DNA from 2 places in the Isachenkonia alkalipeptolytica genome. Region 2 is predicted to be linked to the other one. Evidence: riboswitches for the same ligand, from Rfam matches in the RefSeq annotation. Region 2 holds a riboswitch; the other holds the start of a gene.
What was found. A riboswitch is a leader RNA that binds a small molecule or an ion and turns the genes downstream of it on or off. The one in region 2 is predicted to bind cyclic di-GMP.
Positions count from the first base shown of each region.

Region 1: it holds a riboswitch for cyclic di-GMP, as region 2 does, so the genes downstream of both, ISALK_RS00160 (hypothetical protein) here and ISALK_RS10240 (MucBP domain-containing protein) in region 2, are expected to answer to the same signal.

Region 1 covers NZ_SUMG01000001.1:31,554-38,946, forward strand. Annotated here, with positions in the region: gene ISALK_RS00125 (hypothetical protein) at 1-942, shown strand, start outside; gene ISALK_RS00130 (CsbD family protein) at 1,150-1,338, opposite strand; gene ISALK_RS00135 (cation diffusion facilitator family transporter) at 1,537-2,433, opposite strand; gene ISALK_RS00140 (histidine racemase CntK family protein) at 2,607-3,437, shown strand; gene ISALK_RS00145 (DNA polymerase IV) at 3,499-4,572, opposite strand; gene ISALK_RS00150 (glutaredoxin family protein) at 4,714-5,007, shown strand; gene ISALK_RS00155 (DUF3159 domain-containing protein) at 5,113-5,778, opposite strand; cyclic di-GMP riboswitch class II at 5,976-6,058, shown strand; gene ISALK_RS00160 (hypothetical protein) at 6,148-6,468, shown strand; gene ISALK_RS00165 (SGNH/GDSL hydrolase family protein) at 6,585-7,393, shown strand, end outside.
Region 2 covers NZ_SUMG01000013.1:5,646-13,038, forward strand. Annotated here, with positions in the region: gene ISALK_RS10230 (MSCRAMM family protein) at 1-710, shown strand, start outside; gene ISALK_RS10235 (IS110 family RNA-guided transposase) at 1,270-2,553, opposite strand; cyclic di-GMP riboswitch class I at 2,791-2,888, shown strand; gene ISALK_RS10240 (MucBP domain-containing protein) at 3,064-5,232, shown strand; gene ISALK_RS10245 (cell wall-binding repeat-containing protein) at 5,310-7,313, opposite strand.

The sequences.
Region 1 (7,393 bases), on a different contig from region 2:
CCAAAACTTGCCGAGGCTTACATCCTTAAGCTTTTGGTAGGGCTTCAAGTATCCGATGCAAGGGCAATGGTGGCTTCGGCGGACCGGCCCTTAACGGAGTACAAGGATTATAACCGGGCTCTGCGCTTTGCCCGGGGAGAAGACCGGGAGAAAATCCTGGGATACAACCGGGAAGTGCTGGAAGGTTTTGAGGCGGAAAAAAACGAAAAAATTTACCAAAGAGCGAAAGCCGCAATGAACCGTGCCCTCACCGTGGAAGACTATGAAGCGGCGGCGGTGAAATTTGAAAGCATTCCGGACTATAAGGATGCCCTAGAATGCTCTGAAGAAGCCCGGCGGCTGGGGGAAGCCCAAAAACAGCAGACCGTGTATTTGGAAGCCACGGAAAAAATGGAACGGGCCAAGGAACAGGAAAAAGCAAGGGAAATGGATAAAAAGGAAGCCGCATCCCTTTTGCAGGAAGCCGGACTCCAGTTTCAATCCATCGAAGGTTATCAGGATGCAAAAGAACGAAAGCAAGCCTGTGAAGAAGAGGCCCTGGGCCTAAAACAGGAGGAGACCTATCAAAGGGCCCTAAATAAAAAACAGGAAGCCTGCCGGGAAGAGGAATACCAGGAGGCGGCACAGCTCTTTCGCAGTATTGCCGAGTATAAAAATTCCGAAACCCTGGGGAAGGAATGCGAAGAGCAGGGAAAAAAAGTGGGGGCTCAATACTTGGAGAGCCTGTTAAGAAAACGGAAAAGAAAAAAGATGTTAAAAAAAGCCGTTGTTACAACCGCAGTGGTGGTCATAATCCTGGCGGTTATCCTGGGAGGCATGACAAACTTTACTTATTCCCTGGATGAATACCATAACCTGCAACAGGGCCAGGGGGATTATATTTGGCAGGAGGCCTTCCAACAGATCAAAAATTGGTTTGCCTATGCCAGCAACATCTTTTAGCATGGCCCTTTAAAGGGTACGGAGGAAAAAGACAAACAAACCGATAAAAAGGCGATAACAAAGAGAGATGAAACCGGTAAAGAACAGATTGAATCCGGTAAAAAAAAGGCTGAAACCAATAAAAAAAGACTGAAACCGATAATAATAGATAAAAGAAGAACCCCTGATGCCGGCTATAGAACACCAACATTAGGGGTTTTTTAGAACTTACATTTTTCGATGCATTTCCCGTTCCGCCGCTTCTCGAGAAAGGGAATACCGTTCCTGTAATTTCTCGATCAATTTGTTTTTTTCTCCGCTGATGTATAATAAATCCTCATCGGTAAGGGCCGTCCATTTCTCCTTGATGTCATCCTTGAGGTGGTGCCATTGGGCTTTAAACTTTTCGTGGTCCATGGTAAACCTCCTTTACAACACATAAAACACAATGATAAATTATAACTAAAAACATATCCTGAGAGTATCTACTTATATAATACCCCTTATGGTCCTAAAGGAATCAAAGCAAACATAAGCAGATGAATTTTTTTATTATGCAAGGGTCTCCCGGAATTTTAGAAAGGAGAGGTTCTAATCCCCTAAGCGGAGGAACCATTATGAAGGAGGCTCAATATGGATGGTGACGATGGCCTGTTCCCCGAAGAAATCCTTTAACTCTTTTTCTAAAGCATCGGCAATGTCATGGGATTTTTTCAAGGATAACTCTCCCTTAAGGACAATATGAAATTCCAGGACGATTCTTCCACCGGCTTTTCGACTTCGAAGCTTATGATAATCCAGGATTTCTTCGTATTTTTCAATGATGGAATAAATCTGTTCCAGTTCCTTTGGATGAAGGGTAAAGTCCAGCAACTCACGAATTGCCGGAAGAAAGATGTGGATGGCCACCTTCAGGACTAAAACACTGACTAGGATAGCCGCCACAGGATCCAAAATGACCCATTGCCCTCCCAGGAAAATGGCTCCCCCCACACCGATCAAGGCAGCAATGGAAGTCCAGCCGTCAGAGCGGTGGTGCCAGGCATTGGCGATAATAGAATTGCTGTTGATTCTCTTTCCAACTGCCAAAGCGTACCTAAAAAGTCCCTCATTCAACAGAATTGAGGCCAGGGCCGCAAAAAAAGCCCACCAGCTGGGAGTTTGTAAAATATCCCCTCGAAGAAGGGAAAGAATGGTTTGAAAGCTGTCAATAAATATTTGTAGGGCCACAAACCCTAAAAATAGGGCGATGAATAAGGTGGCTAAGGTTTCATATTTTCCGTATCCGTAATTATGATAATCATCGGGCGGCTTACTTCCCAGCCGTGCGCCGAGATAAGCAACAATGTCGGTGGAAAAATCGGATAAGGAGTGAAGCCCGTCGGCAAAAAGGGCGCTGCTGTTTCCAAACAACCCCGCAAATATTTTAATCCCGGATAAAAGGAAGTTCACAAAAATCCCCACCAGGGTGACTTTATTAATTTCTTGTATTTTAGCATCGTTTTTTTCCATGGCAGAACCTTCTTTCTTCATAATGATGATACCCAAAGTTTGCTAAAAATTCACAGGGATTTAGAAAGTAAAGGCGTTAAATCATAAAAGAAGCAGTGGAGCAGAATGAAAAGTCCAAGATTCGAGTGGAGACGGATTAGAAAATTGAAGAACTGTTGACTGGAGGGTTATATATGAAAGCATCCTTTGTAAAGTTGAGTCCATCAGAAAACACTACGATTATTATAACGGATCCGGGGATAAAGCGGGAGGAATACCCCCAAATTGCCAACACCGCTATGGCCTACACCCATTTATACGGAGAACAGGTAGGGTTTCTTACGCCAAAACAATCATCGGAGGCCAAAGGAAGAATGGAAATGAGCGGCGGAGAGTTCTGTGGCAACGGCCTGCTGGCTCTGGGGGCCTACCTTGCCTGGAAGGAGGATCTTGAACAAGAAAGGTTTTTCCTGGAGTTTTCCGGAGTGGAAAAACCCTTAAGCTGTGAAGTTGAAAAAGTAAGTCCCCTAAGCTACCGGGTAAAGGGGGAGATGCCCGTGGAAGGCTACGAGATCACGAACAAGGAAGTAACTGTGGGAGAAGAAAAAATTTCCGGAGCCTTTGTAATAATGAAGGGAATCTCCCATTATCTTTTTCTTAAATCGGATACTCAAAGCCGGAACCTGGATTATCCCGGCTTGCTTAAAAGCTTAGCAAAAGAAGAAAACAATCAGGCCTACGGCGCCCTGGGCTACGAAGTAGATGGAGAAGACATTCAGCTATCCCCCTGGGTGTATGTTCCCGGGGTTGAGAGCCTTAGAGAAGAGCGCTCCTGCGGTTCCGGAAGCCTTGCCCTGGGTCTCCTTTGGGCCGCGGAACGAGAGGAAGATATCCGCCTAACCATTCGACAGCCCGGGGGAAGCATCGCTGTGGAGATAGTTTATGACCGGGAGGAAAAAAAAGTCACCGCGGCGTCAATTGAAACCGAGGTGATCATTACCTGTGAAGGGAAGCTTTGGTTCTAAGGGTCTCCCAAGGAAAGTCCCGGGATTTATTCCTTGTTGACCCCGAAAGAGCTTTTCCTTGTTATAAATCAAAGAACGACAGCTGCTGCAGATCCTCGGAAAGGAGATTTGAGGCCGTCAGCCCCATCAAACGAAGGGGCTTGTCTAAAGGCAGCTCCTGAAATAAACCGTTGGCTACTTCATAGATTTCCTCGGCTTTGTTGGTATGCTGAAAAAGCGTCTTGCCCCGACTTTGTACTTTGAAGTTTTCATCCTTGATCTTCAGGGTAATGGTTCGGGCATGGAGTTTTTTGTCTTGTAAATCCCGGGACAGTTCCTGGGAGAAGTTCTTCAAATAATCTTCCAGCACCTCACGGTTTCGGGTCCCCTTGGAAAAGGTACGCTCAATCCCTAAGGATTTCCTCTCCCGGCGGGTATTCACCGGACGATGGTCAATGCCCCGAATCCGTTGGTAGATTTCCCGGCCGGATTTGCCCAGGAGATCCACAAGAAACTCCTCGGAAAGCTCCAGAAGGTCACCAATGGTGGATAGTCCCAAATTATTCAGCAAAGCACAGGACTTCGGACCAAGGCCGTGTACCTTCTTTATGGGCAGGGGGACCAAAATACCGGGAACCATATCCGGGGTTATTTCCTTGACCCCCGCGGGTTTATGCCAGTCGGAAGCCAGTTTTGCCAGGAATTTATTATAGGAGATCCCCACAGAAAGGGTCAGCCCCGTTTCAGTATAGACTTTTTCCTTCAGATTCTTAACCAGCCTGTGGGGTTTGGCCCCTAAATGGGTAATATCTAAATAGGCCTCATCAATGGAGACCTTTTCTAGGACGTCGCTGAAGCGGTGAAGGATTCGAAAGACTTGCCGGGAAACCTCCTGGTAGCGCTCCATCCGTCCGGGAACATAAATCCCCCGGGGACATTTTTGCCTTGCCATAAACATGGGCATCGCCGAATGGACCCCGTATTTTCGGGCTTCGTAGTTTGCCGTGGTTACCACCCCTTTATGGCTGCGACCGCCGACGATGAGGGGTTTACCTTTTAAAGAGGGGTTATCCCGCTCTTCCACGGAAGCATAAAAAGCGTCTAAATCCACATGCAAAATGATGGGGAGCTCTTTGTTTTCATCAATGTTTGTCATCGGAACCTTCACCTCACTGATCCCTATTTTACCATAGAGATCATCTGTTTGCCATCACTGAAGAAAAGCAAAACACAAAATTAGGAGGCTAAGACCATGAAAAAAATTATTATGTACAGTACCAAAACCTGACCCCACTGCATAAAAGGGAAAGAGTTTCTTTCCAAGTCCGGTTACCATTATGAAATTAAGGATGTCAATGAAGACCCGGAGGCCAACCGGGAATTTCAGCAGCTAGGCCTTCAAGGGGTCCCGGCCTTTAAAATTGGTGAAGAAATTGTTGTAGGACTGGACATTCAAAAGATCCAAAGCCTTCTGGACTACACTGTAACTCCCTGTGAATCCTGTAATAAACGAATGCGGGTACCAAAGGGAAAAGGAAAGCTCAAGGTCACCTGTCCCAACTGCGGGCATAAAACCATAAAGAAGACGTAAGGTAGGACGACAAAAAAAAGGATGCAAAAATAAAAAGAACCTGTAGAACCGCAAACCTATAGAATCACGAATCTATAGAACAGAGCAAGAGAAAACCCGAAGGAATTAAAATCCTCGGGTTTGTCCTTTCCAAGGGGGCTGATCTCCCCGCTGATACTCTTCCACCCCCGGTCCCTTCAGCTTTTTCAGTCGCCAAATACCGTAAATATAACTAAGGACCAAAACCGGAACAATCATCGGCCAGCCCGATAGCGTATTAACGAAGGCCAGCTCCGTAGCGCTGCCCCGCTGGAAAAAAATCAGCCGGATAAAAAAACGGAAAAACAGTAATACCGTCCAGACTATGGTGACTTCCCGGTATGCAGGTTTCACGTCTTTTCGTAAAAACCAGTCCAGGGGCCAGCCCCGGGTCAGATGGGAAAGCCATGCCGCTAGGGGTTTCCCGGTCACCAGGCTGACAAACGCAACAAGAAACAAAAAAGCGCTGCTGACTAAAGAGCCGACAAAATAATTGGCGGCACTGCCGGTAAAATAGGCAAAACTTGCTGCAAGAGAAACTGCAAGAAACCCGCCTAAGGCATAAAACCAATTCTGCTTTTTAAAAAAACGGAAAAACCCAAGAAAAGCGGCAATAACAAAGGCTGCTCCCGTAGCCAGGGTCAAATCAAAAAAAGCATTGATCAAGGCAAAGATAATTGGCGGCAGCAGCGCATCAAAGGTTTTCCCCGATAGTGTAGAGCGAAGCTCTTCTAAAATTTCTTCTTTATTCATAACAATCCCTGCTTTCTATTTTCTCATTACATACCCGGAAAGAAGAGTCTTGAAACCATTAAAGGATCAGTGAAAAAAATAAGTAGAAGAGAATAAAGCCGGGGAAGATAGTAAAGCAGCGAGTGTAAAAAAACAGAAGATTGTGAAAATTATCATAAAAACTGTTTTGTTTTTGTTTTACGGGGTATAAGTTAGATACCTTAACGGGGGCATAGATCTTTGAGGAGTAACTGGACGCTTTTCTCAAAGGGAGCCGGCAGCGTAACCGACCATTTATGGTCGGCTTTTTTGATGGAGAAAAGGGGGGAATGAAAAAAACATGAAAATGGCGGTTTTTCCAAGAGGGTAAAAAACCAAGAGGTGGGGAACATGGTTGAATCGTGGATGCTGTTCAATTTTGCGTTAGCCTTGCTTCTATGCCTGTTGATCAACGGTATGGTAGTGAGACCAGAAGTTGATATTAGAGCTTATTTGAATCTTGAGTATACCATCACAGAACAAGAGAATAGTTATTATGAAGGGGATTCAAAGTACTTCCATGAACTTGAATTAAATAATGGGACGAAATGGTGCAGAGTCAATTGGTTTTCAAAAACATTACGATGGATGAGCGGACTATTTGAAGAAGAGCGGTTTGCTTTATGCAGGGTGACAACCGGATGTCTTTTTATTACAATTAACCGACAGTGAACCGGTTGAATAAGCGACTCTTAAGTTGGTCAGTTTTTGATGGGAATAAAGGGATATCGAAAAAAGTAAAATAATAATAAGGACAGGTCTTCTAGGCGAAAAAAAGGAGGGAAACTATGTATAAAAAATGGATGGTGTTCATTCTCGTAGTAATAATGATTTTAGCACTGCCGATTAATGCTTTAGCGGCGAGACCGAACGCGGAGGCTAGGACATATTTGAATTTGGGAGATTCCATAGCGAGGGGCACTGGAGTCGATCCTATGGATGCCTATTTTAGTGGCTATTCTGAGTATCTCAGCGGGTTTGGATTTGAAGGTGGAAACATGGCTTTCGATGGGGTCACAAGCAGTTGGATTCTCAATGAACTATTATATACGGACTGGATGCAGGAAGCTGTAGAGGAGGCGGATGTCATCACCATAAGCATCGGAGGCAACAATATCCTTCAGCCGGTGATTGGAGCAATGATGAAGGCTTACAACGCACAAAGTATTAGTGAATTGGAGGAGAAAATTGTCAATGGAGGCCCAGATATATGGGATATCATTATTCAACAGCTCCTTGCAGACGATGAGCTTCGAGCTGCATTGTGGCTGGGCGTAGAAGATTTTCAAAGCCACTGGCCTCAAATTATTAATGCAATACATTATTTGAATGAAGAGGCCAATATCATCATCCTGAGCATCTACAATCCGGTCTGTAAGATGGAATCCCCGGAGTTGTATCAGTTAATGGAAGAGTTGATTCGGCCAATGAATCAGACCATGAGAGAAAATCAAGGAAGACGGGTCAGTGTAGCCAACGTATATAATGCTTTTCGACGTAATGAAGATGCGGTTAATTTTTCCATAGCGTGGCCTATAAACTTGGATCCACATCCTACAAACATTGGACATCAACTGATTGTGGAAGAGTTGATGAG
Region 2 (7,393 bases):
CCAATGGTGATGATTACGATGAAGATCATACCTTCGGAGTAAACGATCCCCTATTGGTAGAGGATCTGGACTTTGACACCTACACCATTGAAGAAGTAGACATTCCTGAAGGCTATGAATTGGAATCCATCAGTTCCGATGAAGTTACCCTGGATGAGGAAAATCAATCGGTTATCCTGTTTATCACCAATACAGTGATACCGGAAGAACCTACCGGAAACTTAACCGTTGAAAAAGCCTTAACCAATGATGAGGTTTCCGATGATGACATGGACCAGGAATTCACCGTACGGATCACCGCCGAAGATGGCTCAGAAGAAGAGTACACCTTCAGTGTCAATGACCCCGCTGAAATATCCGGATTGGAACTTGGAACCTATCAAGTAGAAGAGGTCAACCTTCCAACAGGATATGGTTTCGAATCCATCAGCGAAAGTGAAGTCACCTTCACCGAAGACCTGTTAGACATCACCGTGGTCATTGAAAACAGCATCGCCGAAGAAGATATCGACGATCTGGATCCACCGGAAGGACCTGAAGATGACGTTGATGAACCTGATGATGAGGACGAAGACATCATCCTGGATGAAGAAACTCCTCTTGGTACCGACGAACTACCAAGAACCGGCCAGTATCACCACGCAGTATACGCAGTGCTGGGACTTATGATCACCAGTTTTGGAGTATTCTTAAAACGACGACTAACCTAAGTACACTAGTACAATAGCACAAAGGGGACGGAGGTATTCGGTTCATATTATAGCCCGAATACCTCCCTATATAATCTTAAATATGCTTCGTTTTCCTCGCAATAGCTTAGATTTTCATATATATCAAACAGGCGACTTTATGAATAACAGTCATTTCAGTGAGAAGGGAACTACATCATGGGTTTTTTTGCACCACAAATAAGCGTCCTTACCTACTTATTTGGCGGTATAAACCCACATTCACTTATGGAAGCAAACCTCCCATGTCTAACCGGATCATTCTCTGTCGAGACGTCCTAAATTCCCTCGTTCTGCCTATCCATAAAGTGGGCGTCCTCCTGCTCCGTTACCGAGTCATTGCTCTAATGGTGTACGATGGACTACCTGCCTGTTTTGATAACTCTTTTGGTACTTCCGATTGCTAGGTTCTCCAAGACGCAGCCTAGCGCTACATATTCATTTTCAAACGGTTATCCTGTCAATTAATCCTAATACTTTCTGTTTCAATCATCTATTGGTAAGAGATCCTAATCGGCTACTTTTATTGGGGAAACCTTTATTATGCGGCGAGTGGAGGAGATGGTCTTTGAATATCCTCCAGCATTTTCTCCCCGTCAAAAGCAATATCTTTGGTCAGTATCGCATAAAATACACGAATAAGTTTACAACAAAGGGCCACAATCGACTGTTTCTTCTTCATCGGGTTCGGTTTTTCTTTGATATTGTATTGATGCAGGGCTTGAAAAGCTTCATTGTTGGAAACAAGGGAAAGTACCGCCTGGAACAGGGTGGTTCGAAGAAGTTTTCTTCCACGACGATTAATTTCCGTTTTTCCTTGATGATCCCCGGAACTGGATTCTTTGATCCCAAAACCTGCATACTTTTGAATCTGTTTCGGTGATTGGAACCGTCGAATATCTCCGACTTCTGCCAGGAAGCCGGCGACGGTAATCGGTCCAATCCCTTTGATCGGAGATAACGTCTCTGCCGATGGAATGCTCTCACAAAGGCTTTCCATCAGTTGTTCAATCTTCTCTATTTGCTTTTCTTTCATACGATATTCATCGATCAGCATCTCGATTTCCATGCTTGCTGCCACCGGTTCCGTTTTACGGCCGATACTTCCTTTAGCGGCCTCAATTAGGCGCTGGGCACGCTTAACTCCTACCGCTCGTATCTTCACATCTCGAAAGATTTGATTGATGGACCGGGCGTCCATTTTCTTGATCTGTGAAGGCAGTGCCAACCGGGAGAGTACTTCGATACTGGCTTCACCAAAAGGATCTTTAAATACCTCTTTATACTCCGGAAAGTAGATCTTTAGCCAGCGCTGCACTTTGTTTTTCATCCGGCTTATATCCCTTTTTAAGCGAACATGATTGTTGTTGGCAATCCGCAGCTCGGCGTAGACTCCTTCCGGGATATGGGGATAGCTGTACCGCCCATCAATTACTAGTTTTGCGATGACTTTCGGGTCTTTTTTATCACTTTTGGATGGATTATTATCATCCAAGGCTTTACTCTGCTTTACATGGGTAGAGTTCACTAAAACCAAGGGGCTCTTTTTAGCTTTTAAATGATCCGCCAAGGCGTACCAGTAATGTCCGGTAGGTTCAGCGCCGAGCAAGAACTCAGATAAGTGATGTTTTTTCTGTAACTCTGCAATCCACCGATCCAATACTTTAAAGCCTTCCGCGGTATTATCAAAGCGTAGATATTTGGTAAGTTCAATGCCTCGCCAGTTGAAGGCACGGGCATAATGCGTCTTACTTCCAACATCAATCCCTACGACCAACGTGTTTTCTGTAACTTGATTAATTTTCTCATTTTGTGTACAATACATTAAGAATGACCTCCAATAGTTTTAGATTTGTCCTTCTCGGGAACACTTATCTAATTCTATCGCGAGGTCATTCTTTTTTCAAATCCTATTTAAGACGATTACGGGAATGCTCCGTCCCCTTTGTGCTAATTTTCTTTGACAATTTTTATCAATTTCTGTTTAAATCATCCGGTTTAGGATATATATCTATTACATAAACACGGTCACAAATAGTTTCCTTTTTATCATTTATTATATTTTTGATAAAGGCAAACTCATCGAAAGATGAAGACGCAAAGTCAAGAGTCTACGGTGTAACCCTCTTTTCGTTACACTAGGATCGTCCGACTGCCAAGGTTATTCCTGGCGGTCTTTTTTAGGTCCTGATTTAACTATTCAATGGGAAGTTTCCAACAGGACCCTTAAGGGAGGGATGTTATAATACAAACAAACATAATCTTACAAAAGGCTAAGATCATTTAAGAAAGGTTGGGTTTTATCCATTGGTTCCTCTGAAAGGGGTGAAAAATAATGAAACTTACTAAAAGTAGATTCATAGCATTGACCCTGGTGTTTTTGATGGCATTCTCCTTTAGCCTGTTCAGTGCTTTTGCAGTATCCAATGGCAATGGAGACCAGGAAATTAAAGCAATAAAAGTTGATAATTATCCCGAAGGCAATAATGAGATTAAGGATTCCAATCAACCCCAAGCTCTGATCCCATGGTTGGAAGATAAGTTTGAAATAGAAATTGAAGCCTATTATATTAAAGCCGCTTCCGAACAAGCAGGCGGCGGGATTTTCACCAGCCAAGGTATGCTAATTGATGACCCTGTAAACGATCCTATAATTGGAAAATATATTGATAATCAAGGTCAGGCCTTTAACCGCAACCTCCATGCTACTGTAGAGTACAAAGATATTCCTTCCGAGGCATTCGTAGCTTTTGATCCAGGCGAACCGATTCCCTTTGGCATCTCCCATGTATTGTTTCTAGGGAAGACTCCCACGGATCCGGAGGATCCTGAGGGCATCTTGAGAGTTATCAAGCGTGTTGAAGGTGAAGGACCTTCGGAAGGCTACGAGATAGCTATCGAGGCCTATGAATCCGGTAATGGATCTGAAAATATGAAGACGACTTCAAACAACGGTCCTATGTTTGTCCCCATTGTGAAAAATACCAATGGAGATACGAATCCGGATATTATATTAGCGCAGGGTACGTATCGTGTTTGGGAAAGTGATACTCAAGGAGCGGACCGCGTTGAATACTCCAAGCCCGTCCCTGAAAATAATGACGGCCCCGATTACGTTGTGGTGGAAATCAAGGAAAATATGGTAACCGAGCTTACCATCACCAACATCTTTGATGAACCGGTGGTTCCGGAGCGAGGGGTAACAGTAACCAAGGTGGTTGAGGGAACGCCCACCGAGGATGGAGATTTTGAAGTGAGTATCGAGCCCTTTGAGATGTGGGAAAGAAACGGCAAAGCATTAGATTTCACAGAACCGGACGACTCCTTCCCCATTGTTGAAGCCATTGAAGTAGATGCCCCTAACACCATCGACTTAGAACCCGGATTATACCGACTTTGGGAAAGCAACACCCGTGGAGCGGACAACGTCAGCTATAGCGGTGACATCGAGGAGATTTCCCTTCCCGATGAATTAGAAGGGGTTGTTATTCGAATCCCCGAGGATGGCTACAAAGAGATTACCATCACCAATACCTTCGATGCTCCCCCACCACCTCCTGTCTTACGAGGCTCAGTAACCGTAGAACATGTGGAAGTGGATGGTGATTTTAATGTCATCAGCATCTTACAACCTCGAAGCAATGTGGTAACCAACGCTGTTGTAGGTACCTCCTACAGCACAGAATCATTGGATTTCCCCGGATTCCAATTTGTACGGGTGGATCCCAATGGAGCCGCAGCCAGTGGAAATGTAACCGTAGCTACGAAACACGTGGTGTTTCAGTATACTCGCATTGATGATGAACCACCGGAAACCGGCTCCGTAACCGTGGAATACGTGGAAATCGACGATGACGGGGAAATCGTAAGCATTCTTCAGGAAAAAGAATTCGTCGTGGAAAATGCGGAAGTGGGCACCCCCTACGACACCTTAGAGCTCTCCTTTGAAGGTTTCGAATTCGTACAAGTGGATCCCGAAGGAGCCCCTGCATCAGGTACCGTTACTGCAGAGGATCAACACGTAGTTTATCAGTATATTAGAATCGATGACGTTACGCCTCCCGAACTGGGTTCCGTAACCGTGGAATACGTGGAAGTTAACGAAGAATGGGAAATCGTAAGCATTCTTCAGGAAAAAGCCTTTGTAGCGGAAAACGTGGAAGTGGGAACTCCTTACGAAACCACAGAACTGGCCTTTGAAGGTTTCCGTTTCGAACGAGTGGATCCCGAAGGAGCCCCTGCATCAGGTACCGTTTCAGCGGAAGACCAGCATGTGGTCTATCAATATACGAAAATAGTAGAACGGATCGATGATTTGGATCCACCGGAGGCGCCGGTTGACGAAGAACCTCCCGCCGATGAAACTCCAATTCTCGATGAAGAACCGCCCCTTGGTATTGATCAGTTACCAAGAACCGGCCAGTATCACGTCGCAGTATTTATGGTATTCGGGCTTATGATATCCGGCCTAGGAGTTGCATTAAAGCGTTTCTTAGCCTCATAGTATAGCACAAAGGGGACGGAGGTATTCGGTTCAAAATATGAACCGAATACCTCCGTCCCCTTTGTGCTACTATTTTTCTAATATCTTAGAAAAATGGTTCGTTGTCGATCAAATATTTTATGGGTGTTGGATAGTGCTTCAATGCTTATGTCAAAATAAGTACTTCGAATAGAACCGCTGGTTAATTCTCCGTTTTCATATTTGTTTGTGGAGTTCCACGTAGCGTCCATAACGATCCATCGACCGTCTACATAGGCTTCGTTCCAAGCATGGTTCGAGGAGCTTAAATCCGCGGTTTCCCAGGTAGCGCCCCCTGCTGATGCGCCCAGCGCGTAACCGTTGGCCATTCTTGCGGGGATACCGATGCTTCTTAGTAAGGATGCGGTCAGCTCGGCGTAGCCTTGGCATACGGCGATTCTTCGATCCAAAGTATCCATGGTGTCGTTTCTTCCCCGTTGGTTATACCGTACTCCGTCATGATCATAGTAGATATTTCCCGCTACCCAGTCGTGGATGGCTTTTACCTGATCGTATTCATTATTGATGCCTTCCGTAATTTCTTCCGCTAGCTCTTTAATGATTACTTGGTCTTCCGGCTTTAGATGATTCAAATCCAGATCCTTTGCTACCACTTCATTATTCTCCTGGAAAAGCTCCAGGTTTTCTTCGTATACAAAAGATCGTTGGAATACTAACCCTTCTGATGATTCCTCAAGCATAATGTTCCAATGTACGGAGTTATAGGTGGTGTATCTCTCCGGTGCTGTGAAAATCATAACCTCATACTCTTTACCGCTTCCATTACGGATTCCTAAATCTCCTAGGGAAAACTCTTCTTGATAATTACCGCTCCCACTGATGGAGAAAAATTCGCTTAGTACCCGCTCTCCCGATGGGGTTCTTAATTGGAACCACCCAAACTCATGGCCACTATTGATTTTTCCCTCTACTTCAATTCGGTCGTTGTTGGTAATTTCCATGTTTAGATACGTATCCTGTGCAAAACCGCTTTGGTACTGGGTAGCCTCGCTGCCTACCAGGGTTTCACTGCTGGAAGAAGGTGTATCGCTTACATTGGATAAGCCACCGATTAACCGCACATTACCTTTGCTGGAAATCATTCGACTTATTTCATCGGTAATCCCGTGTCGTTGATTGTAGTAAACCACCGGTCCACCCAAGGAGGAAGCCGCCACGGCATCCACGTATTCATGACCATCCAATAGGGATACGGAGGTCGCGCCGGAAAAGTCCTGATGCTCTCCTAATAGTAAACTAGTCTCTACTCTATTTTTTCCGCCGAAGCGCTCTTCTACGGTAATGCCTGAAATCCGGTTTAACTGTTGTTCCACATCCGCTGATACTACAGCGGTGCCTCCGACTATGATCACACGCTCGATACCTAGGTCCCTTAATGCTTCCTTTGTAACTTCCGGTACAGTTCCCCGGGCATTATTGATCATTAGTATAGGGTACCCTTTATAGGCAAGAGGTCCGGCGACTAAGGAATCCACTACCGCGTTTCCATCTACGATGATGGCGGTGTTATCTTTTGCGCTTCCCATTTCCCTGGCCACATTGGCTGCTGTCTCATAGCGATTGTTACCATAAAAACGGTCGGTATCGATTCCTAAGCTTTTGATTTGATTTTCTACGTTATTACTTACTGCTGCGCTTCCTCCGATAATGACCACTTTTTCAGGATTTAAGCTGGTTAAGGCTTCTTTTGTGGCTTCCGGAATATTGTCCTGTTCCACCAATAGGGTAGAGGTATTTTCTAAGCCTGCGATCCCGCTGGCGGTTAATCCGTCAATTACCTGGGGTACATTTTCGATCTTATCTCCTCGAACCATTACTACCGTATCAGGGTTTTCGTCCTTTTCCTTCGCTACCTGGTAAGCGGTTTCATACTGATCCGAACCTGCAATCTGATGCTCAATACTGCTGATTTCCATTTGTCCGTAGGCTACATCACTAAAGCCTGTCATTACCGCGGTAAACACCATGGCTGCAACCAATACTTTACTGACAAATCCCATTTTTTTGCTAGCATTCTTTCCCTTCAAAGTATATGTATTCATTCGTTTTTCCTCCTTTAACTCCTGTAAGAATCACTGACCAATCGCCATCTTTCACGATAGTAAGGGCAATGACTCTACAT